DNA from 4 places in the Candidatus Clostridium stratigraminis genome. Region 1 is predicted to be linked to each of the others. Evidence: riboswitches for the same ligand, from Rfam matches in the RefSeq annotation. Region 1 holds a riboswitch; each other region holds the start of a gene.
The links. Region 1 has a riboswitch for cyclic di-GMP ahead of ACJDUG_RS09510 (tetratricopeptide repeat protein). Riboswitches for the same ligand answer to the same signal wherever they lie in the genome.

Region 1 (7,826 bases):
GCAAGTATTTCTCTTCCTGGTGTAAGAGATAATGTTACAGAAGAAGAGATATCTGCTGCTATGGATGTTATAATTTCAAAGAATATATTTCAATTTTCAGGTGGAGATTTGATAACCAGGCAAACTGCTCAGATTACTGAGAAGAATGTTACCACACTTGAAGTTAGATAAGAAAAAGGGGTATTCTGTACCCCTTTTTCTTTTATGTTTTATATATTCATTAGGAAACCTAATTGTGCTATCTGCAACTATACTGTTAGGCTATTATACGAATAATTAAGTTAGGAATAAAAGTTGCTACTGCAATTCCGTAGAATAAATCAAGCCATACAACTGATCCCATGGCACCAATATAGATTAGAAATACAATCGGTGTACCTAAAATCTTTGTAAGTATAGGAGTTTCCTTGTCTTTAACCGTTTTCCAAAGACTTTGTGCATCTCCTGTGCTTGGAAAGGAATGCATTGCTATGGAAACCCCAAGCCAAATAAGAAAAAAGTCTAAAATATTGGTACCTGTAAATTTATCCCCAAAATATAATATTGGTATTGCTGCCGGAAGTGCAATTAAAGCTCCCAAAATTGTATTTATAAGAAAGGGTCCAATTCCTATCATGATTTGCTGAACTGAACTTTTTGGTCTCTCATGTATCACATATCCTGCTGGATTCCCTACCCTAACATAACATACATCAAGAACAGCAACCCTGCATAATCTGCAAAATAGCTGGTGAGCAATTTCATGAACGATAACCCCAGGAAAAGTTAAAATTGTTATTATAAATCCAGGTATAAGCATTGTTTAATTCTCCTTTTATCCTAAATTTGCTTTTGCCACTGCAAAGTACCATCAAAAATTGATTTCAGCAGGTTATCAGTATATTTATCTGTAGCATTTGAGTTCTGATAAATTTTGTAGTATTTATCTCTTTCAGTGATTAAATTATTATAATGATAAGCTAATGCAAGATTTGCGATTACAGAGGTATCTTGACTATCTATATTATATGCTGTTTTTGCATATTCAAGGCCTTTAGCATTGTTCCTGCGTTTAAGCTCAATCTTCGATAAGGTTATAAAAGCTCCTACATCTTCAGTATTATGCTTTAGAACCTTATTACAATAGGCCACACCTTCATCATACTTACCTAGTTCTCTATAGGTAGCAGCTTGAAGAAGATATCCTGCATAAAAATCAGGATAATTACTAATTACCCTAGACAAAACTTGATTTGCTTCATTAAAATTTTTCATATCAAAATATAAATTTGCAAGATAATATGCTCCATATACCTCTTTAGGATTTTTATCCACAATAGGCTTCACAATATTCACAATATCCTCAGTCTTGGAATTCTGCAGGTTTTTTATTTTATCGTATAATTCATTACTTGGGCTATAATATGTATCAAGTTTATTTGTTGTTGTATTAACCTCATCAACCAATTCTTTTTTCATTTTCTTTTCAGAAGGCGATGTACCTGCAATCTCGTCAAATACCTTATATGCATCTCCTATTCTTTCATCTTCATAATATGATACATACAGCCTTACTAATGCCTTATCGGATTCTGGATGCTCCTTTAATGCATTTTCATAATGATAAATTGCTGTTACATATTTTGAGGCTTTTTCAGCTTGAAGCCCTTTTTCATACTCAACTCCTGAGCTAATACTTTTTGGAAACTTCCATAGAGAAAAAAGTATAACTAAAATAATAAGTAGTGAAACTAGCTTTATCTGTTTTGGAATAGGTCTTCTAGAAAGCTTGTCCCTACATTCCTTACATAACTTCAGGTTGTACCCCTCCTCAATATCCAAGCTTCCACAGTTCTTACATCCCCAAAAAGTATCCGTAGGGGCCTCATTAGCACCATCAGAAAACTCTATTGATGCCTTCTGCTCTTCCATGAAAATCTTAGTATCATCATCGTCGTGTTCCTGCTCCATACTCATTTAAATAACATCCCCTTTTCTAAATAATATGTGTCAATTTGAATGTTTAAACCTAAAAAGTATAATACTTGCCCAATAACTAAACTGTAAATCACACTATTTAGAAACTAATGTGTTTAATTAGATGTTGAACCCATAAATGAGCATAGATGTGGTTAAGGAAGGCATGAAAAAAATCCTACTTAGGAAACCCGGCTGTCATAGAATATTCCTTAGACCCGCAGCTTTGCGTCTTTACCTTTCGATAAATTTGCTATTATCTATGGACTTTATGTAAAATTAATGAATTTTTTGTAATAATTTAGGCTTATATTTAACATATTACCATATATAACTTGTAAAATAAATACTATTTAAACAGGTTAAGTAGTAGGAAACTTTATTTCTTTTGCTATTTTGCCCCATAGAAAAAATTATTAATTGTTAACATTTCAAACTCTATTCACTATTGAAAAAATTCTGATAAAATAATATACTATTATAAACCTATTTCAATTATTATTTATTCAATCCAACAGGGGGCAAACAATTAACATTGTTTGGGCAAAAGTTTGAGGGTAATCTAGTTCATAGAAATGGACTCCTTAAGATTACCTTAGTCAGAATAAGAAATACGGGAGGGATATTATGAATTTAGAATTTTATGGTGCAGCTGGCTGTGTTACAGGTTCTTGTCATATTTTAAATGTAATGGATAAGAAAATACTATTAGACTGCGGTATGTATCAAGGTAAAGATGAGAAGGATAGGGGCGGAAATGAATTCTTTAACTTTAATCCCAAAGACATAGATTATGTTATCTTGTCTCATGCTCATATTGATCACAGCGGCAGAATTCCACTTTTATATAAGCAGGGGTTTAAAGGTCAGATTTTATGTACTGAGGTTACAAAAGATCTTTGCAGCGTTATGCTTCCTGATTCAGGGCACATTCAAGAAATGGAAATCGAATGGAAAAACAGAAAGAGAATGAGACAAGGACTAAAACCTCTTGAGCCTTTATATACCGCTAAATTAGCTGAACTATCCATGTATTTATTCTACGGCCATTCTTATGATGAGTGGATAGAGGTATTTGATGGTTTTAAGATTCGTTTTAGAGATGCCGGACATTTGCTGGGATCTGCAATGATTGAAATTAGAATTAAAGAAGATAATAAAGATGAAGTAAAATTAGTTTACAGTGGTGATATAGGAAATAAGAATATTCCTATTATAAAAGATCCTACCCTAATTGAAGAAGCGGATTATATCATTATGGAAACTACTTATGGAGACAGGCTTCATGATAATATTAATTCTGAGTTCGAGCAGCTTGTACAGATAATAAATGATACTTTTAAAAGAGGCGGAAATGTTATTATACCTTCCTTTGCAGTTGGAAGAGCTCAAGAAGTTATTTATGCATTAAATAGATACATTGAAAGAAAGCTTTTGAAAAATTTAACTGTATATGTGGATAGTCCTTTAGCATCTGAATCTACAAAAATCTTTAAAAAGTATAGTGACTATTATGATGAGGAGGCTAGTAAAATTGTTAGAGAAGGTATTGATCCATTAGACTTTGATGGATTAACCTTTACAAAGTCTCCTGATGAATCCGCCGCCATTAATAAAATTCAAAGCGGTGCTATAGTTATTTCTGCAAGCGGTATGTGTGAAGCCGGACGTATAAAGCACCACTTGAAGCATAACTTATGGAGAAAGGAATGTTCTATAGTATTCGTAGGGTATCAGGCTGTTGGGACACTTGGAAGGACAATTCTTGATGGTGCTAAAACAGTAAAATTATTTGGTGAAGAAGTTGCAGTTAATGCACAAATTCATGTGCTTCATGGCTTATCTGGTCACGCTGATAGAAATGGACTTTTAGAGTGGGCACAAGGCTTTAAAAATAAGCCTAAGGAAATTCTGCTTGTTCATGGAGACAGAGAAGCCCAGGTAAGTTTTATGGAGTTATTAAAATCAAAGGGAATTAAGACAAGAATAATGGGGCTTGGCGATAAATATTATCTTGAAGAAGGTCTTGTTAAAAACAAGGAAATTATTGCTTCACCTTCAAGTATTAAAGATAGAATACTTACGCTTTTGGATTCCATTGACGATATAGATTACATGGATAAGGATGCCTTATCTAAGGAGCTAAATAAGATAATTAACGGATAACAAAATCAAGGGACGATTTTCCTGCTATAACTTAGCATAAATATCGTCCCTCTTTTCCTGTATTTGTAAGGCTTTTCCATATGGCAGAGGGGCGTTTCTAGTGCCACACTTATTAGGCCCTAAAAGTGTCCCCCTACTGCATATACCTTTGCTAGCTTTCTTAATTTCTTTTCAAAATCTTTAGAAGATAAGGGTTTACTGTATAGAAAGCCCTGTACCTTATCACATTCATGATGCTTAAGAAAGCTTAACTGATTAACACTTTCTACCCCTTCTGCAACCACTTCAAGGCCCATATTATGGGCAAGCTCGATAACTGCCTTGGTTATTATTTCATCCTTTGCGTCAATATTAATATTACCCACAAATGACTTGTCTATTTTTAATGCATCTATAGGCAACTTTTTTAGATAATTTAAAGAAGAATAGCCGGTTCCAAAATCATCTAATGAAACATGTATATTCATTTCTCTAATTTTATTTAAAACATAAATTGAAAAATCAAGGTCCTTCATTATTATGCTTTCTGTAATTTCAATTTCTAAATAGGTAGGATCCAGCTTAGTATCTTCCAGTACTGCCTTAATTGTCTCTAATAAGTCTTCCTGTTCAAATTGCTTAGCGGAAAGATTTACTGCTACTCTTAATGGAGGATACCCCATGCTCTGCCATTCTTTATTTTGTCTGCAGGCTTCATATAGTACTTTATTCCCAATTGGTATAATAAGTCCTGAAGCTTCTGCAATATTAATAAATTTGTCCGGATATATCATACCCTTTTCCGGATGAATCCAACGTATTAGAGCTTCAATGCTATCTACTTCATTAGTTTTTAAATCTATCTTAGGCTGATAATAAATTTCAAAAGCATTATTTTCTATAGCATTCCTTAGTCCTGCTTCCATCTCAACTCTTTCTTTAGTTCTTTCACTCAATTCCTTTGTAAAAAAGCAGTATCTGTTTTTACCTAGTTCTTTAGCATAATAGGTAGCTGTATCAGCATTTTCTATAAAATCGTCAAAATTATTTCCATGTTCATTATATATAGCTATTCCAATACTGGCGGTTATATAAAGTTCTTTTGCTGCTATTAAGATAGGATGACTAATAACGCTCATTATTTTTTCTGTAAAAGCCTTAACTTCTTCTATATCTCCATTATAGGTATAAATAATTGCAAATTCGTCTTCTCCAATTCGAGCAAGGTCCTTTGAATCCTTCATTATGAATTTAAGCCTTGCAGCTATTGCTTTAAGAAACTTGTTTCCAGCAGAATGCCCTAATGTATCGTTTATGTTTTTAAAATTATCTAAATCAATATATAATAATGCAAGTTTTTTCCCATTTCGTTTTAAATTTAAAATCTCAATTGAAGCTTTATTACTTAATGAATTACGACTTTGAAGTCCCGTTAATTCATCTCTTTTTTGTAAAGTTATATTCATGCCTAAACCAACTATAAATTCAGGACTTCCATAGGTATCATACATTAGATGGTTTGACCAAAGTATATCTATATAGCTTCCTTTTTTACATAAAAACTTACTTTCCAAGTCTGAGTCAAAAAGAGGTTCATTATTTAATAGCTTATGGAAAACCTTAATGGTCTTAGATTCCATCCAAATATCAGTAATTGTAGTCCTCCATTTATTGCCTATAACTTCCTTTTCCTTATAGCCAGTTATTTCTTCTGCATAGCTATTAAACTTTACTAGAGTTCCATCAATCCCCCATACACATATTATGGTTTTCGCATTATTAACTAAATTAACACAAAAATTTCTTGTTTTACAGGTACTGCTATTTTTACAACTTATAACTTGGTCAAATAAAGTAGAATTCTCCATCAAATATCCCACCAATTAATATATTTTAGCTAAATAAAAGAACCTTATTTCGGCCTGTCTTTTTCGCATTATAAAGTGCTGTATCTGCTTGTTCAATCAAAACATTAGTGTCAGTTGTTGTATCAGGATAAGTTGCAATTCCAACTGAAATTGTAATTTTTATTTTCTCCCCGCTTAATAAGGTAAATAAGTTTTCTTCAACATTTTTTCGTATTTTTTCACCAATTTTAACGGCATAGTCAGATGGGCAATCCAGTAAAATTACTGAGAACTCTTCACCGCCATTTCGGGATACTATGTCAAAGCTTCTGCAGGTCGTTGTAAGAATCAAAGCTAGTTCTCTTAAAATAACATCGCCATTTGAATGACCATAAGTATCATTAACCTTTTTAAAGAAATCTATATCTATGTATAAAAGTGATAACTTTTCTCCCTTTAAGGCAGCATTTTCTGCCAAAGAATTAAAAATCGAATCAAAGCTTCTAACATTATTTAAGCCAGTTAAGAAGTCCTTAAAGGAATCTTTTTTATATTTTCTATATAATGTAGCCATGCTTTCAAAATATTCATTAAAATAGTAAACCAAGAATGATATTATTATTGTGCTTATACAATAAACAATAAGTGAATTGATTAAATTACTGCTCTTAAATAATAATATAATAAGTAATGTACTGCTTACTAAAAGGGAATATGTTACTGAAAATATCCATTTTCTCTTAGTATTAATTTTTGATGAACCAATAATGCTAAGCCCGATGCCCATTAATAAGGCAGATAAAAGCCCTATGGCAGAGGGTGTATTTATACCAAAATTTAAGAATCGAAAAAGCCCTATCATTACAGCAGCAATAAAGGTTGTAATTGTACTGCCCTTTACTGCTATCAATATTAATGGAATATTTCGAAAGTCTACAAAAATTGACTTATCTATTTCTACGGTATAAATCATAAGCAAAATGGAAAGAAGCCCACAAATTACTCCTGTAACAACCTTTACCTTTATGGAAGAATCTTTACTCAAGCTTTCTTCTCTAAATATCTGTGTGGCAATGCTGATAAATGAAATTAAAATCATTGCATTTATAAACAAGTCTTGAACCATTTTGCACCTCATTTTTCCTTTTTTCTGCTATTATTTTACCATATTCGCTAAAAAAGGAAAAGAAGAAACAAAATTAAGTTAAAAATAAAAGCGCCCTCAATTAAAGGGCACTTATTTATAAACTAAATAACTAATTTGTTAGTTACACCATATTCATATTCTTTACATAACAAAGCCCTAATATAGCCTTGATCCTTAGTGGTTGATTCAATATAAAATCCTAGTCCATAATAGAATCTAACAAGAGAAAACATTCTAGAAGCAGTATTCAGATATAAATTGGTAACACATAACTTTTCCATTTCAATATCTACAGCTTTAATTAATTGCTTACCAATACCACGACTCTGATAGGTCCCTAAAACGCCAAATCTGCTTAAATACGCAGTTTTATCAGTTTTAATTTCAACTCGAACACTGCCAACTATTAGTCCATCTGCTTCAGCGACTAAAACCAATTTATTATCAATTTCTTTTTTCAAATCCTCATGGGTTTCTTCAAGTGTCCCAACTATTTCTGCAATACCCGCTCCTTCAGCATATAGCCTAAAGGCTTCCCTTGCTACTTCCTTTAATTGAGGAATATCCTCATATTCAGCCTTTCTAACCACAAAGACCATTTTGTCCATCGATCTACCCCCAGTACTTTTTATTTATATTAATTTATATTATTAATATGTATATACATTGCTAAATTAAGAATAAGGTAAAGGAAACTTATGAAGAAGAAAAATAGCGAATCTCCACTCTTT
Region 2 (7,826 bases), on a different contig from region 1:
GCATCATATTTTTTGCCTTGCACGTCTGATTTAAATTGAGTAAAGGCTTGTTTCATGGTGCCATTGGTAGCTTGTAAGGTGGACATATCATTTTGAATTAATTTAAGTTGTGCTTCAATTTTACTTAAATCATCAGAAGTTAATTGTTTTTTACTTTGTTTAATATTATTAATGGCCGCTTTTACAGCGGCTCTTTTATCAGTTACTGTTTTTCTAAGTCCTTGAATGGTCTCATGATTTTTCTTTATTGTATCTTTTTTCTGAAGCATATTCGCTTTAAATTGCTGTCTTTCCTGAACTAACTGAAGGTGCTGCTGTTGTTTAATAAGTCCATCACCAAATGTAGTGCTTGTTCCTTGTGCATGAACAGCCATAGGCATTATAAGAGCTGCTGAAATCAATGATGAAATTACCTTAAGTTTTAATTTTTTCATTTTAAAAACATCTCCTTAATTTATATTATTTATTATTGACTCTGTTGTATTTATATCCGAACTATTATCTAGGCCATTTAAGGTGCTATCTAAATTATCTATCATATTAGAGGCTTTCTCCATTTCTTTATTTGTTGATGAGGCAGCATCAGCTGATCCACGCGCCGCATTAACATCTGCTGAAGTAGTATTATTATTTTGAACATGGCTTTGAGTAGTGGGTTTTGCATTATTTGCTGCAGTTGTTAATGTACCGCTTCTTTCACAGCCAGCAGCTAAGAAACATATAAGCATTAAGGTTATTAATAAAATCTTTTTCAATAATATCCCTCCTGTATTCCTAATTCTCCTTACAAATAAAGTTTACCATTTTAATATAGGTTAAATCTCCGATAAAATGTGGCAGAATTGTGGCAAGCTTTTAGCAGTTATATTACATATCAAAAGCAAATGTTATAATATATTGTAAGTTGTTTATATGAGGTGAAAATGACATGGAACAAAAACTTATATATATAGCAGATGATGAAATCAAGATTCAAGAATTAATAAAAATGTTTTTAGTTAAGGAAGGCTACGGAGTGGAAGCATTTACGAGTGGAGAGGAGCTTTTAAAGGCATTTAAGGAAAGAGCTGCTGACATGCTTCTTCTGGATATTATGATGCCAGGAATAGATGGACTTTCTGTCTGCACTCAAATACGAAAGGAAAGCAACGTACCAATTATTATAATTTCCGCAAAGGACGGAGAATCTGATAAGATTGCTGGATTAATGCTGGGCAGTGATGACTATATGACTAAACCCTTTAGTCCAGTAGAACTAGTTTTAAGAGTAAAAAGTATATTTAAGAGAATGGAATTTGAGAAAACTAGAGAGAGTAATTCAGAATTAATAAACATAATAGATGTAACTATTTATACTGAAGGCAGATATGCGGTTTGTAATGATCATGATTTAAAGCTTACTTCAATGGAATTTAATTTATTTCTTTATTTAGTGAAGAATATAAATAAGGCAGTATCTAGAGAAGAACTCCTAAATAAAGTTTGGGGCTTTGATATGGAAGTAGATACGCGTGCAACTGATGATATGGTAAAAAGAATAAGAAGGAAGCTTAATAATGAAGGTGCTGCACTTAAAATAGAAACCTTGTGGGGCTATGGGTTCATGATTTCTGGTAAACAGGAATAGGAAGGGTTAAATATATGAATAATTCTAAAAAAACTATTAGGAAAAGTATATTTTTATCACATATATCCATTATTATAATATTGGTAATTTTAACTTCCATAGTATTTAATATATGCATTAATATTTATGTAAGGTATCAAACAAGGAATCAACTTTTATCTGCTGCTCAAATTATTCAGAAATCATTAAACACCCAGCTTATAGGCAGTACAAAGGATAATACTTCTACTGATGAAAAAACAGAACTAAACTCTCTATTAAAAATAAATAGAATACTAAGACAAACCCAAACCTTTCTTGACATAAAATATGCAGTGGTAAACGTAAATAATAAGGTGATCTTTCCAAGGAATTTAGTAAGTGAAGAGGCGAATATATTAAATATTGACATACTACCTTCCTTAGGTAAGAAAAATATTTTAGGCAGTGGGCTGAAAAAGAATAGAATAGAATACTTTAGTGCTTCCAATATAAAGTATGCGGCGCTAATACATCCCTTTGCTTCAGAAAATAAAAAATCATTAGGAAATTTAATACTCTATTCAGATATGAAAAATAGTAATCAGCTTATACTTTCAATTAATATAATACTTTTTTCCATAATGCTTGTTGCTGCAATTATTGCATTGATAATTTCAAATACTGTATCTAAAAAGATTTCTAAACCAATTTCTCTTTTAAATGAAAATGCCAAGAAAATAGGTGACAGAGATTATAAAATTGTACCTGAAAAATATGAGGATAATGAAATAGGAGAATTGGCAGAGACAATGAAAGCAATGGCAGAAAAGCTTGCAGCTTATGACTCTACCATGAAGACCTTCATGCAAAATGCCTCACATGAACTTCGTACACCATTAATGTCAATACAAGGGTACGCAGAAGGAATAAAGCTTGGAGTAATAGAAGATACAAATAGTGCAGCTGATGTGATAATTGATGAGAGCAAAAGGCTAACGAATATTGTGGAGGAACTTCTATATTTATCTAAGCTAGATTCCATGCAGGAGGCTTTTAACCTTGAAGCCTTAAATACTGAAGACCTTCTTAAGGACTGTATAGATAGAGTAAAGGGGATTGCCCTGAAAAATGGTGTGAACATAAGACTAACTTCTAAGGATAAAGATTTAGTGATTATGGCGGATGAGGAGAAATTATCAAGAGCTATAATTAATATATTGGGAAATTGCTTGAGATATTCTAGAAAAGAAATTAGTGTAAGTCTTGAAAGTTTAGGTAACAGTATTAGTATAATCATAAAAGATGATGGGCCGGGCTTTGATGCGCAGGAATTAAAGAATATCTTTGACAGATTTTATAAGGGAAAAGGAGGTAAACATGGACTTGGACTTGCAATTACAAAGAGTATAATAGAAAAACATAATGGAAGGGTTACAGCTGAAAATAACAGCAGGTCAGGAGCATGTTTTAAAGTTATTTTACCTAAAGTAGTTGAATAAAGACCTAAATAGATTTAGTTAAATAATTTTGTTAATGGAGCTTGCAGAAGAGAAATAAACTTTTACTGTAGGTTCCTTTTTGATTTCATATATTATAGGTATGGTAAAATATTACTTCACAATATTGCTATATCTTGATATAATTTTAAATATAACTACATAATCTATCATAAATTGTTAAAATAAGGTACCATAGATAAAGGCAAACCTATTGAAAGATAGAGACGCAAAGCCACGGGCCTAAAGTTTATTAAGCTAAGGCAGCCGGGTTACCTAAATAGTATAGTTTACGCTTTTACTTATCTAACACCATGTATTAATATTGCAGTTAGGTATATCTATGGATTTGTTTGGAGGTGTATACCTGAGAGAAAATAGTGTCCATAGCTATATTTTATTATTAATTTTATTAATACAAGGGGGAATAAAAGATGGGGAAAAGAAAGTTACTAAGTGCTGTTACTGCAGTACTGTTTTTGCTTCAATTGATTTTTGGAGCTGGGTTTACAGGGAAGGTTAAGGCTGAAACAGCTAGCTCTTCTCTTCCAACGTTTATGGATGTTAGAAAAGAAACATTGGGCTTTGCTTATCAATATAAAAATAAGACAATTGTTAATAATACAGTAATTGTTGACAACAATATTAAATTCTTTGTTGAAGAGAACGGCCAAAAACATATAATTTCTGAAGACTTTAATCTTATAAGGCATTTAACTTACATAGGTGTATACAATGATAATGCTTATGTAGCTTCAAATAAAGACGATTCAAGCCAGCCATATGCAATATATAAGGCGAATTTAAATACCTATAAGATGGAACTTGTAAAAAATGTACCTATCTACGGTGATGGAAAAGCATACATTACAGATTACAAAATAGATGCAAATGGAGTATTCTGGTTTGCAGCACAGCAAAACAATATTCCAATCTATGATGCAAATGGAAGAATTATAGATTATAATACAAAATACATAATATATAATGATAAGGGATTTTCCCATGAGGAACTTGTTCTTCAAAAGGGATCTTCTTCATATAACACATATGGTAAGCTTCAGCAAGGCTTAGACGGAAGTATGTGGTTTTTTAAATCCCTTACGCTTGGTGCCGATAATAAAGTATATAAAATCTTAAAGGATAACACAATTAAGGAATATTCAATAAATAGTACAAATCATATTGAGGCAATTTATCCTGGAGCAAATAATACATTACTTGTATACACTCAAGAAATTTCTCCCGTTAACGATGCTGTAGTAAAAAAGGTTGTTCAAAAGTATTCAGTTAACGATAATGGTCTTAGCCTCCTGAAAGAATATGATGTATCTGCAAAACAATTTTTTGCATCAGGTGACATCAATGGGAACATGTGGATTGACATAGATGGGGTTGTTTCAAAGCTGGAGGACCAAGGTTTTGTAGATAAGTATATTGTTAATAGTGGTATGATGGGCCTTAATGTGTATGATGATCAGCATTTAGTTACATGTGGTATTGTAGGATTTGGTTATACACCAATATCTATAGATCAAGCTTTGCCAGGAGCTCCAACACTAGGAGATACTACTTCAGCAGCGCCTGCTTCAGAAAAATTCACTACAAGTATTAATGGCAAAGATGCCATCATAACATTAAATTCAAGTAAAATATCTAAGAATGCTGTAAATGAAATAACACCAGTTATACCTACAGTTGTACAAACTATAGAAGCTAAAATTGATGCTGCTTCTATAAATGGTGGGACAGGAAGCATAAAGCTTAATACTAATAATGTTATAGTCAACCTTCCATTTTTTGCTATAGATTTTAATGGATTAAGTCAAGGTGACTTTGTTAATTTAAAACAAAATTTAGTTGTAGGGGATGCTGCTTTAAATTCACTTAAAAGCATAGGAAAAATATTTGATTTTAGCCTTTCTGCATATAAACAAGACAGTACGAAAATAAAGGATATACATGCATTTAAAAGTGGAAATGCTAATATATCAGTAAAACTGTCTAAAGATGAAGTTAAGGGCTTAGATATTACAAAACTAGCTGCTTTCTACTATAACGAAAATACAAAGCAGTGGGAAAAAGTTGGAGGAAGCTATAATAAAGATACAATGACCTTTACCTTTGAGACTAGTCACTTTAGTAAGTTTACTATTGCTGAAGTAAATGGTTTACTTCCTCAGACAGGATCAGTAATAAATTTTAATAATTTAATGCTGCTAGCTTTTACATTTATAATAATTGGAGGCATTATGTTCTTTAGAAAAGATAAAGCAGTAAAAGCAGGTAATTAATAAAAGTAGAGTCTAATCTGTCAAAAAACCTAGAGAAAATTCTCTAGGTTTTTTAATTATTACTTAAATATTAACAATGGTTTTAAAAATAAATATTGCCTCATAAAATGAATTATGGGCTTTGCATTAAATAAAGGAAGTAATTCGTCTATATAATTAAAGAGCTTATAAATAATACATATGCATGGACAACCATTAATTGTTCAAGGCTAGTAATTCATAGGGGCTGGTATTATGGAAAAGGAAAAACAAGAACCTAAACCAAGAAAAATTTTATTGGTCATTTTAATTCCTCTTTGCTCTTTACTAATAATATATTTTGGAATAACTTTATACTTTATAAACCATTATTACTATGGTTCCTCCATTAACTGCATCAATGTTTCAGGAAAAACTGTAGAAGAAGTAAAAAGTGAAATGTCATCAAAGCTTCAAGATTTTACCTTGGAACTGAAAGAGAGAGGTGGAGCAAAAGAAGTAATAAGTGCAGTAGATATAGACTTAGGGTATACTTCAGAGGAGGAATTTAAGAAATTAAAGGATAAACAAAGTGCATTTAAATGGATTACTGCATTTAGTAATAAAAAAGCTAATGAAATTACTGTTGGTGTTACCTTTGATAGAGAATTATTAAAAAAGCAGCTTGATAAGCTTAACTGTCTTAATAACAGTAATATTGTTGAACCTAAGAATCCTAGCTTTAAGTATACAGACAGTGGGTATATTATTGTACCTGAAACCTTAGGAAATAAAATTAATAAAGATGTATTATATACTGAAGTTGAAAAAGTAATTTCAAAGGAAGGGACTTATTTAGATTTAGAAGCTATAAATTGTTATGTAAATCCACAATATACTTCAAAATCTGAAAAAGTAATTGAGACTAAAAATATTCTTAATAAATATGCAGCCTCCAAAATCACCTATAATATTGGAGATAAAAATGAAATAGTAGATGGAACAATAATAAATAAGTGGCTTAGTGTAGATGAAAACTTTACTGTTAGTCTTGATGAGGTAAAGGCAAAGAGTTATTTAACTGGACTCCTTAATAAGTATAATACCATTGGGAAAACAAGAAATTTTCCTACTACATCAGGAAAAACAATAAAGATTAGCGGAGGGGATTATGGTTATGCCATTAATACTGTAGCAGAAACGCAGGACTTTATTGCTGCAATAAAAGAAGGAAAAATTTTAACAAAAGAACCTAAATATTCTCAAACAACTTTTTCAGCTATTACAAGTGATATTGGAAACACCTATGTTGAAATAGATATGACAAATCAGCATCTATGGTTTTATAAAAAAGGCTCTCTTATGGCCCAGGGAGATATCGTTACTGGAAACGTTAATGCAGGGCACAAAACACCTTCAGGTATCTACAGGTTAAAATACAAACAAAAGGGTGCTGTTTTAAGAGGCCCGGATTATGCTGCACCTGTTACCTACTGGATGCCCTTTAACGGAGGAATTGGTTTACATGATGCCAGCTGGAGAAGCAGATTTGGGGGGAATATATATAAAACAGATGGCTCTCATGGCTGTGTAAATCTTCCCTTCAGCTTAGCCAAGACCATATTTGAAAACATCGACCCCGGAACTCCGGTGGTATGTTTCTATTAGGGACGGTTAATGACTTTCATCACTTTTACTTGTGTTACTTGGGGACGGTTAACATTTTATTGTACTTCTTAGTTGAATGTACATTGTTGTTAACCGTCCCCTTCTAGAGTGAAAATTGTTCTTAACCGTCCCCATTGGCACCATTGACATTGGACCCATAGGATAATAAATATTAAGTTAATATAGAGAGATTAAATTAGTACCAGGTATAGCAGCAAATATTCTTGAGGATACAAAATTATGGCCATCCCAAGTCAAAAAGTTTTGAATATAGCCTAAGGTATCACTGTTAGTAGTACCTATAATACGCTGAAAAGCAAGCAAATCAAAAGAATTACTTCTTTCATTATTTACAACAGGGATTAAGGCACCTATAGCAAGTACTTCTCCTTGAATAGGTTTCTTTAACCTGCCGTCTTCGTTATAATATAGAGATAAATAATCATAGCCTTTATAGCTAATGTCTAGTACAAAAAGTTTATTTAGCAGTACATTGGCTACATGGACTTTGTAGAAATCAGCATAATCAACTTTATATATATACTCCTTATTGTAACTGTCAAAGTTAAATATCTCCTGAAGATTATTATTCTTAAAAGAATAAATATAAAAGAATCCATAGCCGCCGCTGCCGCCTGCATCAATACTTACCTTTATATCATCAACCTTATCTTTAGTAAAGTCACCAAGAAACAAGCTTGCATTATACCCTGAATTAAACTCAGGAGTAATGGTTTCTCTTTGTTTTGTAGACCCATCCTCAATTACAACTGTAATATTATCAGCAAAAATTCCTTTAGAGCCATCAGGCTTGCTGCCAAA
Region 3 (7,826 bases), on a different contig from region 1:
TCCTTCTAGATAGCTTTGAATTTTATGTAATGTATCACTTATATTTAAGCTTTCCTTAAATAAGGAGGGTATAATTACAATTATAAAAACTATAGTGAGCACAATAGCAAGTAAAATAATGCTTAAGGCAGCGAGCTTTCTGTTTATTCCCTTTTCTATCATTAAATTTATTATTGGTTTCAAGGAATAGGCTGCGATAAAAGACATTACTAATAGATATACCATTTCCTTAAAAAGGGCACTTTTAAACAAAACATAGATTATTAAAAGTAGGACTATAAGCATTAATAAAATTTTAAATACCTTCTTCATGACACTCTTCTTCCGTAAATATTTTATGAGGAACACTTAAGAAACTTATATCACTATCTAAGGAAGTACATAGTATACTTTCATCTCCAAGTATCAAACTTTTCATTAAAAGTATTCTCTTTCCTTTAAGAATATTTTTTAAAAAACCGGTAGAGACAATAAGTCCTGTTATTTTAAAGGAAAATTCATAGAATAAGATATCCTCAACCATTCCTATAATATCACCGTATCTATTTACTATATCCATATTTTTAATAGCTGAAAACTTAAGGAGGCTCTCTTTACTATAACTTGAGATAATCATTGCTTTATTAAAGGAAATAATATCCTCTTTTAAAACCGTTATTGTCTTTTGAGTTAGTTTATAAGTTGAAACAACAAAACCCCGTACTTCTCCTCTATGAAAATCAATAATTATATCCTTTACAAAGCCAACCTTTTTCCCCTTAATATCAACTACATCCATCATTTCAAAATCTTTTGTTCTAAACATAGTACCACCTAAATAATTTGCAGCATAATAATATATTATTTTTTCCCAAATAATTAAAATTATAACTAAAAAAAGAAGAACTTTTTGAGTATATTATAAAACTCTAAAGTTCTTCTTAATATAAAATTCTTAACTACTCTCCATGAACCTCATCATGAATATCATCATGTTCTTTATAGTCCCATGGTTCCAGTCCCTTACTAATTCTATAATTGTTTATTGCCTTATGGATTGCTTCCTCAGCAAGAACTGAGCAGTGCATTTTTACTGGTGGCAGACCATCTAGGGCTTCAGCTACAGCTTTGTTTGTAAGCTGCCATGCATCAGAAACTGATTTTCCCTTTATAAGCTCAGTAGCCATACTAGAGGATGCTATAGCAGATCCGCATCCAAAGGTTTTAAATTTTGCATCAGTTACTATTTCATTTTCTATTTTAAGATATACCTTCATTATATCTCCGCATTTTGCATTTCCAACTTCTCCCACACCATTGGCATCTGGAATATCTCCAACGTTTCTAGGGTTCATAAAATGGTCCATTACTTTTTCACTGTACATAATTATTTTTCTCCTTTCTTTAAAAAGTCATCCCACAATGGTGACATCTCTCTTAATCTAGTTACTACCTTGCCTACTGTTTCAATAGCGTAATCAATTTCCTCTTCTGTATTACCTGCCCCTAAGCTTAATCTTAAGGAGCCATGTGCTATTTCATGTGGAAGTCCTATTGCTAAAAGAACATGTGAGGGATCTAGAGAACCAGAAGTACATGCACTTCCGCTAGAAGCACATATTCCCATGCTGTCAAGTAAAAGAAGAATAGCTTCTCCTTCAATAAATCTAAAACAAATATTTGAATTTCCAGGTAATCTATTTTCCTTAACTGGTCCATTTAATCTGCTATATGGTATTTTTAATAATCCTTCAACCAATCTATCTCTAAGAGCTGCAAGTCTCTTTGTATTTTCTTCTAAATTAGAGGTAGCAAGTTCTATAGCTTTTCCAAGGCCAACTATACCTGCAATGTTTTCAGTTCCAGCTCTCCTTGCCCTTTCCTGGCCGCCGCCGTGAACTAAGTTATCTATTTTAACACCTTTTCTAATATAAAGGGCACCAGTTCCCTTTGGTCCATAGATTTTATGAGCAGCCATTGAAAGTAGATCAATGTTCATATCTTTAACATCAATTGGAACGCTTCCAACTGCCTGAACTGCATCTGTATGGAATATTATCTTCTTTTCTCTGCAGAGTTTACCAATTTCTTTAATTGGTTCAATAGTTCCTATTTCATTATTAGCAAACATTACTGAAACTAGTATTGTCTTATCAGTAATGGCATTCTCCAAATCCTTTAAGGAAATAAAACCATATTCATCAACTGGTAAATATGTAACTTCAAAGCCATGTTTTTCTAAATACTCACAGGTATGAAGTATAGCATGATGTTCAATTGTTGTAGTTATAATATGATTTCCCTTATTAAAATTAGCAAAGGCAACTCCTTTTAAAGCCCAGTTATCTGCTTCTGAGCCGCCAGCTGTAAAAAATATTTCATTAGAATCAGCATTTATTGCCTTAGATACTCTGTCACGAGCCTTATCAATAGCCTTTTTTGTTTCTCTTGATAAAGAGTAAATAGAAGATGGGTTACCAAACTTCTCTGTAAAATATGGAAGCATTTCTTCTAGTACCTCTGGCTTTACATAGGTAGTAGCAGAATAATCCATATAAATTGGTTTATTCATTTTTGTTCACTCCTTCTAAGTCGCTAGTATTAATATTCTTATAATCATTTATTATATCCTGAAGTGTAGTAGTTTTTGTTACACTATCAATACTATTTTTTATCTTTGCCCATAAAAGCCTAGTGGCACAGCAATCAGCATTGTCACAGCTCTTTTCATCCAAACAGTTAGATATTTCAATTGGACCTTCAAGCACTTCCATAATTTCATCTATAGTAATATCTTTCGGTGCCCTGCTTAAAGTATAACCACCTTGTGCTCCACGAATGCTATTAATTAAGCCTGCCTTTCTAAGTGGTGAGAAAAGCTGCTCCAAATAATATTCAGAAATATGCTGTCTTTCAGACACATTTTTAATAGAAACCGGTTCGCCGCCATAGCGCAGAGCTAAATCCACCATTGCTTTAACTCCATATCGTCCTTTAGTAGAAAGCTTCATATATTTCACTTCCTTATGTTCATCGTTATCATTCATACACATAATAGCAAATCAGAGTGAAATTGTCAACAATAGTGTTTATATAGCAGTAATGTAAAATGCCCCAAAATGTCCTTTGTGACGACATTTTGGAGCACTGCATAATTTTATAATTAATTATTTTTAGTATTATCTTCTAGTGAATCTGGCTCAACATATTTCAAGGTATAGTTTATTATTATTGTTTGGCCATTATAGGATGCACTATAAGTTAAGTCCTGACTGCCATATAAGCCTGATGAATTTTTAGTAAAGTTAGTAGTTAAATCCTCACTATAAAATACACCATTTATGTAAAAACTCAAGATGTATTTTTCTTGAACGTTTCCACCATTACCATGATTTCCAGTCCACATAGAGTCAATATTACTTACTACAACATCTGATATAACTGGGCCTACTGGCACAGGTGCTGCTGGTGCTGTGAAGTTAAAGCTTTGTGAAAATTCAGGTGATCTTCCATCCTTTGCAGTATAAGAGCAAGTAGCTAAAGGAGCTACACCTTCTGTAGCCACTGCAGCTGTTTCGGAACCACCGTTGCTTAAATTCTTAATTAAATCAAAGGTTAAATCATATTTTTTAGTAGCCTCATTATAGGTCCAAACTGGACTTTGTGTTTCAAAACTTCTAATATTTACTGGTGGAACTTCTGTACCTAATAATGCAATTCCACCATCATAGGTAGCATCAGCGCCTTGAATTATCACTGAATCTGTACCTGGAATAGCTCCTATTGTAGGATCCTGCATAACTTCTTTGCCATCATCCCAAACCTTTACAAGATTATAAGAATATGGGTACTCATTGTTTTGTCTGTCGTAAGCACCCCAGGTAAAATTAGTGTAATTAAAATGATCAACATAAGAAACATGAATTGTTTGAGTAGTAACTGGAGCTGTAGTATGAGTTTGCCCTGCATTCTTCCCATTAATATAAACTGTTTTTGCCTTTAAAGTATAATTTACGTAACCCTTAAAGGAAGATGGGTTTACAGTAATGGAATAATTATAAGTTTTATCATCAGCCTTTACATAGGTGATGTTGCTAGATGGAACCTCAGTACCGTTTGGTTCTAAAACAGTTAATACTAATTGAGGTCCGTCAATAATAATAGTTCCGGTAAGAGTTACTGAGTTTGTAACATTGTGATTTATTTGCTTAGTAACTACAGCAGGCAGAATAACTCCTGACTGATTACCTTGCTCCGTTCTCCCAGTAATAACTGTGTTTGCAGATGCAGGTGCTGCAAAGGCAATAGAAGCTGTGTTTAAAACCAAAAGACTTGAAAGTACTGCAACAAATGGTAATTTCTTGTTCATTAATATCTCCTCCTAGAGTTTGCTAAGAGGCCGGTTACACTACTAGCTCAATATAGTTTAAGTGTCCAATTTGCCAACTATATATCATTGCTTCCACTTTCCAATATTATACTATATATTTATAAAGAGGAAAAGGGGAATTTTAGTAATTTTATATTTTTTGAGCTAAACTAAAAAGAATTTAGTAATTCATCTATGCTATCGATAGCTAAATAACAGTCCTCAGGACTTCCAAAGCCATATTTTGCATATATAAATGGAATTTTAGTAAATACTGTTGCTTCATAATCACCTTGGGTATCCCCAACATATACAACATCTTCTAAATTATTTCTATCTATAACACCTTTGATATTTTCACCCTTACCTCTGCCAGTATTTCCATAGCATTCATAATCAGTAATATATTCCTTTACTCCGGCCTTTTCCATGAAGAGTTCTATATAACCTGACTGACAATTACTAACAATAAATAACCGGAAGCTCTTAGATAGCTTAATTAGAGTATCCTTTACATTGGGATATAACAGATTATCAGTAACCTCACTTAAAGCTTCTTCTTCGTATTTACAGCATAATTCAATTAACTTCACTTTTTTCTGTTTATCTACGTCGTAGAATAGATCCTCTGCTATTACTTCCATGGTTTTCCCAAACTCTTTTTTTAAAATCTCAGGAGAAATTATTGCAGAGGTGGCACCTATTTCTTTAACTGCTCTGCTCCAAGCCTTTGCAACAACTTCTGTAGTGTCCCATAATGTACCGTCAATATCAAATATAATATTTTTCATTAGTAATCCTGCTTTCTTAATAAGTACTATTTACCTTCTACTTTAACTTCAATGTTTTATTAATTGTTTCTTGAATAATTGGACTGCAGCATTTGCCTAAGGGATTATTTAATTCACAGTTACCGTTTTTCATTGCTCCGGTAAGTCTTATAATATCTTTTATATCTTTTGCTCCATCCTTTAATACACCATTTATAATTTGCTGCTCAGTAACTTGATTACAATAGCATATATATTTTGGGTTTGCATCTTTCTTATACCATATAGGGACTTTTATCTGCTGCTTATTATAGGCTTCATTTAACTCTGAGTTAAAATAGACTATATTGCATTCTTCATTCATGCAAATTAAATAAGAAGCTTCTTTAATTTCCTTCGAAAATTCCTCTTTAATTAAATGCTTAACAGTAATATTTTTTACCTGAACGCCTTTTCTATTACATTCAGGGCATAATATATTTCCTTCTACTGCACCAGTAGATTTCTGCTCACTTCCTCAACAGGACTTTTTTAAATCTCGAACATCCATTGTAAATAATCTCTCCATTTCTTATTTAATAATTAGCTGTGATCTATCAAACATTTCCTTAAAAAACATTTTAATTCTATTTTAATAATATCATAATACTTCATAGGAAATTCAAGATAATCCTATCTTATTGCTTTTAAGTGCTGAAGATGTATCCCAATATGTCCTATTCCAATAAGAATAGCTGACATAATGAGCCAAATTACCTTACCGTAAATTCCTAAAAGTAAAAAAGCCATAACAGGAAGGCTGGCACCAGGTACCGGAATGCCACAAAAGCTTCGGTAAAAGTTTTCTTCAGTAGGTTCATTTATAAAATACCTAATCCAATAAAACTCATATAAAAGCATCAATAAAAATGATAATACAAGCCACAAGCTCCATGGTGAAAAGGCTCTAATATTGAAATCGGAAAAAATAAGTATACTTAACGTACAGCATACTTGCCCAGCACGCTCAAAAAATAATAAAATTTTATTTTCCTTTGAAGTATCATAATCTACTGGCCTCCTCTTACTCCAAAAGGTATTAGGAATCCAAAGCATCAGTAAATATATGAAGCCAACATAGGAAAAGCCTAAATGACCTAACATTAAATATCCTCCTGAAAAATTAATATTACCTATCTTAAAAATATTATAAGTTTATAGGGTTAATTTAAGAAAATAGCAGTACTTACTATTCCCCTCTTTCCAAATTCTTTAAAATCTCCTCACACCAGTCTATATATAGCTTTGCTTGGCGTTTGCCGAGGTCTAATACTGAAAGAATCTGTCTATGATTGTTATGAAGCTCAATCATTTGTTCTAATTCTGAACTGAATAAATTAAACAGCTTTAGTTTTTCTTGGGATTGTTCCTTAAATTTAATTATATGTCTTCGCATTTCAGAATCATTTTTAGTAGTAGATAAAAATAACTTTAAAAGAAATTCAGACCTAACAGTATCCTTTTCATTTTCTTGCTCCATCCACTTTTTAAACTCATTTGCACCCTTAGGAGTTATTTTATAACTTATTTTCTCACGCTTTAGGTCTCCTTCTGGGTCCCTATTAGAAATCTCAACTAAGCCTTCAGCCGCCATTTTACTCAATTCAGGATATATTTGTCCATAGCTTTCCTGCCAGAAGAAGGACATTCTTATGTCTATAATTTTTTTTAACTCATATCCGCTTAAGTTTTCTTCTTGAAGTAATCCAAGTAGTACATACCTTGTTTTTTTCATTTACGTATCACCCTACTCTATTTTATAATTGATTGCCCTTTTAGGGCAGTTATCAATGCACGCCCCACATAATATACACTCATTGTCATACATGTTTCCCATTTTAACTTTCTCTGCTACCTTAAGACTCATAGGACAATGCTTGTCGCATATATGACAGTTTACACATGCATTTTCGTCTGCATATAACCTAAGTCTTTTAATATGCAGCTGGTTCCCTATTTTGCTTCCTATTACCATAAATGGAGCCATCCAGCAGAAATAATGGCATATGATTCTCTTACCGAATAATATACTTGGAGCAAAGAATAGTAGTACTACTCCATAATATATAACATAATCACTTATATTAGCTATAGATATTCCATGATCTGTCATACTGAAAAAATCTACAGTTAATTTTTGCTTACTAAATATAAAACAAACAATTATTATAATAATCCATATTAGCCAAGTTACATACTTTATATTGTTCTTCCAACCTTGTTTAGGACTTTTGTTATTAACATGCATTGCACATTCCTGTAAGCCGCCAGCAGGACATAAGTATCCGCAAAATAGCCTTCCAAAGAAAATTGAGCCTACAAGCATCGCTACAAATACAAGAAAGCTGCCAGTTACTATCCCTTCCATTGCCCCCTGAATAATAAGGGCTGGTGAAAAATAATAGATGGTAATTGGAAAAAGCAGCATTGCACTTAACAAAAGCAGCATTCTAAAATTTTGCCTCTTCATACTTATCCCCCTAATATATCTTTTAGATATGTATCTTATAGATATATTATCACATGCCATTTAATAATTCAAGGGATAAAAATAAAAGAGACGCAGTCGTCTCAAATATAATTGCAAGAGTTTATAAAAATTCTTTTTTTAAACACCTCTTTCCAATATTACTTTTCTATTCGATTATAGTTGTCTAAAATTTTCAAAA
Region 4 (7,826 bases), on a different contig from region 1:
TTTATTAAACTTTAAGGCACTATCATAATTTACTTTAAGATCTATACTCTTAAAGTTATAAATACCATTTCCAGGATTCTTACTGTCAACTGAAAGTGCTACAGTAAATCTTCTGAAGAGCTCGTTAAAATCGATTCCTGTATTGTATTGTTTCAAAATTTTATTTACGCTTACAATTCCATGATCCTTGTCTTTTGCTAAGCTCTGAATGAAATCTTTACCATATTGGTCATCTAAATATAATTGAAGCAGATATGCTTGGCCGTAATCTGCTAAGGTTTCTGGACCAGTTGGATAGTTGTAATACTCATCCCAGCTTACTAGTGAATTTTCTGGATGATCTAGGAAGTAGTTTATATGACCCATTGGTTGACCAAAGCCGCAGAGGTATTCAGCAAAGTCTGCCATACCTTCATTAATCCAGGTTTCTTCTGCTGCATCGTTGTCAGCATGAATAAGATGCTGGAATTCGTGAGCAAGAGTCGGCAGGAAGGTATTATCAAGTCTTGTTTCCCAATTGTTGGTGTCAATAGTGATAATATTACGATCAGTATACTTTTCAATAGTTCCCCAATAGAAGCCTGCTACAAAAAATGGATAAGTGGGATCAAAGTAATTTTCATCCCGTACATTATCTACAAGAATCATTACTCTTTCAGTGCCATCTATCGGCTTGTAATAATCCTTTGGAAGTCCTACAAGACCTGGAAGTGTGGCATTTACACCAGTATGTGAATCTGGAGTTCCAAAGAATTCAGTATCCTTTTGATATATGTCATTATCAAAGGTGTCTCGAACTCTATCTACTTGAGCTTGAGTAATTACCGGAACAGGTCTAGAATCTCCTTTAGGAAACGCTAAGTCATCAGCAACCCAAACTTCACACTTATCACCAATAGATTTCAAGGTAAAGGTCTTAAGGTAAACCTTACCTGCTGCAGAGTTATTTGCCGGGAAGGTCATCTGTGTTCCAATTGCAGCAGCACTATTGCCGTTAACAGCAGCTTTTGTAGTTGCCGCATTTGCCTTAATATCAGCTGCAGATTGTTTAAGCTGTTCATTAAGCTTTGCTTGTGCTTCTTCATTGGAGTCCATTGCACGGAGCTTCGGACCTATATCCATTGTATCTCCGTATCTAGCAGCGTTCCAGCTTTCTGAAGCTGTCTTAGCTATTGCAGGCCTTTTGATGCCTGCTAAAGTAGCCACAGTGGTAACAGCTAGCATTAAAGCCAGCACTTTTTTGTTAAACCTCATTTAAAAACCCCCTCATTATTATTTCGAAAATGGATGACTGATACCAGTCTATCTATAATATATCAAATAATACCTGATTTAACAAATATTTCAATTGCCAAATTAGCACATGATATAACACCTTACGCCATTTTTTTTGATAGTTTTTAAAAAAACCTATATAAAATAAATTAAATTTACAATGAATCCTTAAAGCTGTTCATTGATAGTAAAAAAGAAAGCTTTCGCTTTCTTTACATTGTTAGTAGACTTATCTATCGAGTGATTAAATAGTTTATCTAATTAATTTCCAATATTTTAATGACCTAATTTTTATCTAAATTATGGGGTAAAAAACAATAATTCCTATAAATTATGCATATTATTAATTATACCAATCTCTTTTAGACATATAATAAGATAATTTGAGGTTTTATGAAGTATTCAGACAGCACAATATTTAACTTTTACCAAATTATGTAAATGTTACTTGTATCAATCTTGATTTAACATTAAATCTAATTTATTGCATTACCGGATATACTGGTACGAAATTAATCCAGACATATTAATGGTTAGCATTAATAATAAAGTAAAAATATATGAATAAAAAATGAACTAAAATAATAATTAATAAAGTTATTGACAAAGGATAAAATAGAACATTATAATATACATTATATGGAAAACATAAATATTACCATATATGTAATAAAAAGTAATACAGTGGAAGGAAAAACAGAAATGAGGTGAAAAATGAAGGCTATGTTTAATGGGCAAAAGAATATGAATTTAGTAGAAATAAATATTAATTGGTATACTATAATTTTAATGGGGGGATATACTAATGAACCATCACGAAATCGAAACTTGTGTTATTAAAGCAAAGACTGGAAATACAGAGGCTCTACTGAAGCTTATGGAGCAGTATAAGCCTTTTATTTTTAAAACCGCCAAGGATTATAACATTAAAGGCTTTGACGTATATGATCTTGCTCAACTTGGCTATATAACCTTAATTAATTGTACAGAAAGATATAAGATAGGCTCTCACACCTTTAGTTCCTATGCTTTTAATGCAATTAAAAATGCTTTTAGATATGCAGCAAGGCAAAACAATAAATACGCTGAGGAATATAGTCTTAATGCCCCAGTCCAAAATGACGATTTTGAAGGCAGTGAATATATTGAATGTATTGCTTCAACTGTGAATATAGAAGAAGACTTAATAAAACTTGAAGATAATAAAAGACTTAAAGGTGCAATAGCAGCACTTTCAGAAGCCGAACTGGAATTTGTCATAATGGTATATTTCAGTAATATAACAGTAAAGACCTACGCTGAAAAGAAAGGACTTAGCTATATACAAGCTATTAGATTTAAAAATAAGATTTTGGAGAAACTATTAAACAAAATGAGGACAAACTTTATTTAGAAATTATAATTTACATAAAGTAATTTAGCTGCAAGAATAAATATAATAAACTTGGATTAAAAAGAAAGCATCAGCTTTCTTTTTTCTTATTTAATATATCTTTATGATATAAATACAAACTATTTGTTTTATATAGGACTTTTTTATGAAAGTAATAAAAAATTGACGTTAAATGTTATATTATATGCTAATCTAGCAATCAAAATATTTGTGAAATATAGAATTATTTGATATATTATAGGTAGAATACAAAGAAAATTATGTCGATATAGCTAGGATTTTCAATAATAACTAATAATATAGACATATTGGTAATAATATGTAGAAGTTCATACCGAAAAATGGTATAATCTTGTATAGACAAGTATACATTAGAGGTGAATAAATTGATAAATAGGAAGAGCTATATTCCGTATTATTTACAGATCTATTATGAACTTTTAAATAAAATTGAAGCAATGGTGTACAAGCCTAATGAGCTGCTGCCATCTGAAAATGAACTAGTTGAGGAATACGGGGTTACAAGGGTAACTATTAGAAATTCCATGAAAAAACTAAAGGATGAAGGTAGAATTAGGACAGAAAAAGGCAAGGGTTCCTATGTTAATCCACCAAAGCTTATACAAAGCTTAGACAAAATATACAGCCTTGCCAGAGACTTTAATGAAGAGGGTTATGAAATAAAAAGTGAACTTCTTGAGGTTCGATCTGAGCTATGTGATGAAATTATCGGAAAACACCTTGAGTTAATATCTACGGATCAAGTAATTGTAATAAAAATTCTGAGAAAAATTAATGATATACCTGTAGTAGTACAAGCTTCTTATTTACCAATGAATATCGTTCCGGGACTTACAGCATCTGATATTGATAAATGTGCAATTTATAATTTACTTGAAGATAAATATAATATAAAGCTTTTAAAGGCAACAGAGTATTTCGACCCTGTAATAGCTGATGAATACAATTCAAAGCTTCTTCAGGTGGATGCAGGTACGCCATTATTTTTGACTGAAAGGGTTACCTATACCGAAGGCAAGAAGCCAATAGAATTTCGAAGATGCGTAGTGAGAAGTGATAAATTTAGGTTTTCTGTGGAATTAAATTAGTCATAAAAATGTTAAGTATTGGAGGCAGGGCAATGGGGGAACCTGTACTAAATAATAGTAGAATAGAAGTAACTTGGAAGGATGAATATACCAAAGACTGGACTTATTATTTTATAAAGAAGCTTATTGATATTATTGGAGCAATTACTGGAATTTTATTATTAAGCCCAGTATTAATTATAACAGCACTTGCCATAAGGTTAGAGTCTAAAGGACCCATAATATTTAGTCAAGAGAGAATAGGTTTAAATGGGAAAGCCTTCAAGATGTATAAATTTAGATCTATGGTTGAAAATGCAGAAGAATTATTGGATAAGCTTAAAAATAAAAATGAAATGTCTGGACCAATGTTTAAGATAAAGAAAGATCCTAGAATAACTAAAGTAGGAAGATTTATTCGAAAAACCAGCATAGACGAACTTCCTCAGCTATTTAATGTATTAAAAGGAGATATGTCCTTGGTAGGGCCAAGACCAAATTTACCAAGAGAAGTCATTAGATTTAATGAGTATCAAAAACAAAAGCTATTAGTAAAGCCAGGGTTAACTTGCTATTGGCAGGTTATGGGCAGAAACAAAATAGGTTTTGAGCAGTGGATGGAATTAGATATTAAATACTTAAAAGAAAGAAATACTTGGGTTGATATAAAATTAATTTTTAAGACATTTTCTGTTTTTTTTGGTGATGATGGAGCGAGATAACTTTTTAAGAATAGAGTATTTTAAAAACAATTAAAAATTAATCGGAAGCAAAGAAGTGAATTCTGTATTTGGGCACTTGGAATTCATGGAGCTAGTAGTGCAACCCGCCGAGTAATTTTTTGAATCAATGGCTTTTTTGTTTATGAGGCTAAGTGAAGAATACGTATAATTTTTATAATGAAATGAGTAACACTATAAATTAACATAGGGATGGTAAAACATCCAAGGTAATAGTCCAAGTACACTATTATTTATAGAAAACAGACCTTAAGAGCTTATTGACAAGAATAGGGGGAAGCTGAATTGGAAACAACGGTAAAAAATATTGTAATGAAAGACATAGAAACAAAGATAGAATCTAAGGAAATAGAATCCAATGAATTGTTTATGGAGCAATTTAATGAGAATATACTTGATGATTCTATTAATAAAAGGATATGCGTTTTTGGACAAGGATTTGTTGGATTGCCACTTACGTTAAGCTTTGCGATTAGGGGTTGCGCTACCATAGGAGTTGATGTTGACGATAGGCTGATACAACAAACTAATGATGGGATTACACATCATACGGAAAGATTTCACCATGTTTCAATTCAAGAAGTATTAAATATTGAACTAAAAAATAAAAGATACATTGCTACAACTAATGCTGATTGGGCTGTACAAGAGTGTAACAATATAATTGTTACTGTTGGAGTTCCAATAAAAGATGGTAAATATATAATTGATTATTTGGAAAGTGCATGCACAACAATTGGTAGAAACTTAAAGAAGAATGATTTGGTTGTAATACGGAGTACTGTAATACCTGGTACAACAGAGGAGCTTTGTTTGCCTATTTTAGAAAAAGAGTCTGGAATGAAAGCAGGAGATGATTTCTATCTAGCTTACGCATCAGAAAGAATAGCCGAAGGACTTGCTTTCGATGAATTTGCCAATATGCCTACTTTGGTTGGAGCAGTAAATGAAGCTAGCCTAAGTAAAGCTATAGACTTATTAAGAGTGGTATGTAAAGCAGAGATGGTACCTGCGACATGCATTAAAGCTGTTGAAACATCAAAAGTATTTGAAAATGTTCAAAGAGATGTAAATATAGCTATGGCTCAGGAGTTTGCAAGATTCACAGAAGCACTTGGCATAGATATATTTGAAGTAGTAAAACTTGCAAATACTCATAAGAGAGTTAATCTATTAACTCCAGGGCCGGGAGTAGGAGGTTATTGCATACCAAATGCATATCATTATCTAACACCAAAAGCAGAAGAATTAGCAGTAGATCTTGATATTTTAAAAATAAGTAGAGAAAAGAATTCGAAACTTCCAAAGTTTATAGTGAATAAAATAGAGGAGTTATTGAAAAGGCAAGGGAAGAAATTAGTGGATTCGCAAATTGCTGTCTTTGGACTAGCTATGAAAGATTATTCAAATGATGATAGGATAAGCCCACCAGTAGATATATGTAAATTGTTAATCGAAAAAGGTGCAATAGTCAAGGCTTTTGATCCTGTGGTACCTACTAATTATGATTTTAAAGTTAATAAACAGGATGAGGCGATAAAGAACGCAGATGCTATCCTAACATTATCGAAACAGCAAGGTATAGATTTCGATAATGTAAAAAATATGGTTGCATTAATGAAGGATAAGCCAGTTTGTGTAGATGTAAAAGCCGTTATAGACAAATGTGAAGCTGAAAAATTTGGGATGTTGTATTGGAGAATATAAATTTGGAGGATTGTAGTGGAGAAGAGAATACATATACTAGGCAGTAATGTTGATACCTTAACTATGGATGAAACTTTAGCTAGGATTCAATCTTTAATTAAAAATAGAGAGCATGTTCAACATGTTGTAATTAATGCAAGTAAAATTAACTTAATGCAAGATAATAAGCATTTAGCAGACATAGTTAATAGTTGCCCTTTAATAAATGCAGATGGGCAGTCAATTGTGTGGGCTGCGAAGTTTTTAGGGTATCCAATTCCTGAAAGGGTTACCGGTATTGATTTATTTAATAATTTAGTAAAATTATCGGCTGAAAATGGATATAGACCATATTTTTTTGGAGCTAAGCAAGAGGTTGTTGAGAAGGTTGTAAAGATATTTAAAGAACAGTATCCTTCGCTTAATATTGCCGGATATCGTAATGGTTATTTTAAAGATGAGGAAAGTAAAGAAATAGCAAAGGATATTAGGGAATCAAAAGCTGATATTCTATTTGTTGCTTTTTCAAGTCCAAAGAAAGAATTTTGGGTTAAGGAATATATTCCGATAATGCAGGTTACTTTTGTAATGGGAGTTGGTGGGAGTTTTGATGTTGTTGCTGGAGTTACTAATAGAGCACCTGAATGGATGCAAAAATGTGGGCTAGAGTGGTTTTATAGGTTTATTCAGGAACCAAAACGAATGTGGAAGAGATATTTGTTTGGTAATTTGAAATTTATAAGATTGGTTATTCAAGAAAAATTCAGCCTAGTTAAGAATGATTAAAATATCGAGTAACAAATTTAAAAAGGATGAATTGTAATGAATTATAAATATGTGAAAAAAATAAGTGAGTTGTGTCCACAAAGTATTAAAAGGATATTTGCACCTATTTTAAGAAAGAAATTAGTTAATAATAAAGACTTTTTAGATACTTACTATAAATTAGATAAATACGATGAATTAAGTGAAGAAGAAAAGAAAAAGAAACAATTTGAAAAATTAAAAGAAATATTGATATATTGTGATGATAATGTAAGTTATTATAAAGATATTTTCAAAGAGGCAAAATTTGATCCGAGAGAAATGACTGATTTCAAGGATATTGAAGTTCTACCTTTTACCAATAAAGCTATATTTTTGGCTAATGAAAATAAGTTGTTATCAAAGTTGGATATTAATCATTATGTTGCATATACCGGTGGTAGTAGCGGAAAGCCATTAAAAATATGTCTTGATAGAGAATCAATATTTAAAGAAAGAGCCTTTGTTTATCATTATTGGTCTAAATTCGGTTATAATTATAAAACTTCAAAAATGATTACATTCAGAGGCTTGGAGTTCAATGGGAAAATAGCTAAATATAATCCGGTATATAACGAAATAGTCTTATCACCATTTTCACTTAATGAAGATAATATTCATAAATATTTAAAGATTATAAGAGAATTTAAACCGGAATTTATTAGCGGGTATCCATCAATAGTCAAAAATTTCTGCACGTTAATAGAAAAAACCAATACAAAAGTAAACATTAAATATGTATTTTTTATTTCAGAATTCTGTCCAAAGGAAGATAATGACTATATTAAAAATATACTGGGCTGTGATACTTGTATTTTTTATGGCCACTCTGAAAGGTCT

Region 2: it holds a riboswitch for cyclic di-GMP, as region 1 does, so the genes downstream of both, ACJDUG_RS00565 (LPXTG cell wall anchor domain-containing protein) here and ACJDUG_RS09510 (tetratricopeptide repeat protein) in region 1, are expected to answer to the same signal.
Region 3: it holds a riboswitch for cyclic di-GMP, as region 1 does, so the genes downstream of both, ACJDUG_RS08965 (hypothetical protein) here and ACJDUG_RS09510 (tetratricopeptide repeat protein) in region 1, are expected to answer to the same signal.
Region 4: it holds a riboswitch for cyclic di-GMP, as region 1 does, so the genes downstream of both, ACJDUG_RS04435 (nucleotide sugar dehydrogenase) here and ACJDUG_RS09510 (tetratricopeptide repeat protein) in region 1, are expected to answer to the same signal.

Annotation. Positions count from the first base shown of each region.
Region 1 is NZ_JBJHZZ010000005.1:44,314-52,139, reverse strand. It holds gene ACJDUG_RS09520 (DUF2922 domain-containing protein) at 1-171, shown strand, start outside; gene ACJDUG_RS09515 (DUF3267 domain-containing protein) at 257-799, opposite strand; gene ACJDUG_RS09510 (tetratricopeptide repeat protein) at 820-1,956, opposite strand; cyclic di-GMP riboswitch class I at 2,139-2,221, opposite strand; gene ACJDUG_RS09505 (MBL fold metallo-hydrolase RNA specificity domain-containing protein) at 2,584-4,122, shown strand; gene ACJDUG_RS09500 (sensor domain-containing protein) at 4,242-5,969, opposite strand; gene ACJDUG_RS09495 (diguanylate cyclase) at 5,995-7,074, opposite strand; gene ACJDUG_RS09490 (GNAT family N-acetyltransferase) at 7,197-7,703, opposite strand.
Region 2 is NZ_JBJHZZ010000001.1:114,154-121,979, forward strand. It holds gene ACJDUG_RS00545 (hypothetical protein) at 1-434, opposite strand, end outside; gene ACJDUG_RS00550 (hypothetical protein) at 450-755, opposite strand; gene ACJDUG_RS00555 (response regulator transcription factor) at 929-1,627, shown strand; gene ACJDUG_RS00560 (sensor histidine kinase) at 1,642-3,087, shown strand; cyclic di-GMP riboswitch class I at 3,279-3,364, shown strand; gene ACJDUG_RS00565 (LPXTG cell wall anchor domain-containing protein) at 3,519-5,378, shown strand; gene ACJDUG_RS00570 (L,D-transpeptidase family protein) at 5,613-7,004, shown strand; gene ACJDUG_RS00575 (VCBS repeat-containing protein) at 7,182-7,826, opposite strand, start outside.
Region 3 is NZ_JBJHZZ010000004.1:175,505-183,330, forward strand. It holds gene ACJDUG_RS08940 (AI-2E family transporter) at 1-312, opposite strand, end outside; gene ACJDUG_RS08945 (PRC-barrel domain-containing protein) at 296-805, opposite strand; gene nifU (Fe-S cluster assembly scaffold protein NifU) at 939-1,364, opposite strand; gene nifS (cysteine desulfurase NifS) at 1,367-2,551, opposite strand; gene ACJDUG_RS08960 (RrF2 family transcriptional regulator) at 2,544-2,990, opposite strand; gene ACJDUG_RS08965 (hypothetical protein) at 3,143-4,348, opposite strand; cyclic di-GMP riboswitch class II at 4,368-4,452, opposite strand; gene ACJDUG_RS08970 (HAD family hydrolase) at 4,519-5,139, opposite strand; gene ACJDUG_RS08975 (Csac_0668 family 2Fe-2S cluster-binding (seleno)protein) at 5,177-5,668, opposite strand; gene ACJDUG_RS08980 (hypothetical protein) at 5,791-6,261, opposite strand; gene ACJDUG_RS08985 (PadR family transcriptional regulator) at 6,347-6,892, opposite strand; gene ACJDUG_RS08990 (4Fe-4S binding protein) at 6,905-7,627, opposite strand; gene ACJDUG_RS08995 (hypothetical protein) at 7,786-7,826, opposite strand, start outside.
Region 4 is NZ_JBJHZZ010000002.1:3,893-11,718, forward strand. It holds gene ACJDUG_RS04415 (choice-of-anchor J domain-containing protein) at 1-1,254, opposite strand, end outside; gene ACJDUG_RS04420 (sigma-70 family RNA polymerase sigma factor) at 2,081-2,668, shown strand; gene ACJDUG_RS04425 (GntR family transcriptional regulator) at 3,055-3,777, shown strand; gene ACJDUG_RS04430 (sugar transferase) at 3,810-4,478, shown strand; cyclic di-GMP riboswitch class II at 4,513-4,596, shown strand; gene ACJDUG_RS04435 (nucleotide sugar dehydrogenase) at 4,782-6,203, shown strand; gene ACJDUG_RS04440 (WecB/TagA/CpsF family glycosyltransferase) at 6,219-6,968, shown strand; gene ACJDUG_RS04445 (phenylacetate--CoA ligase family protein) at 7,005-7,826, shown strand, end outside.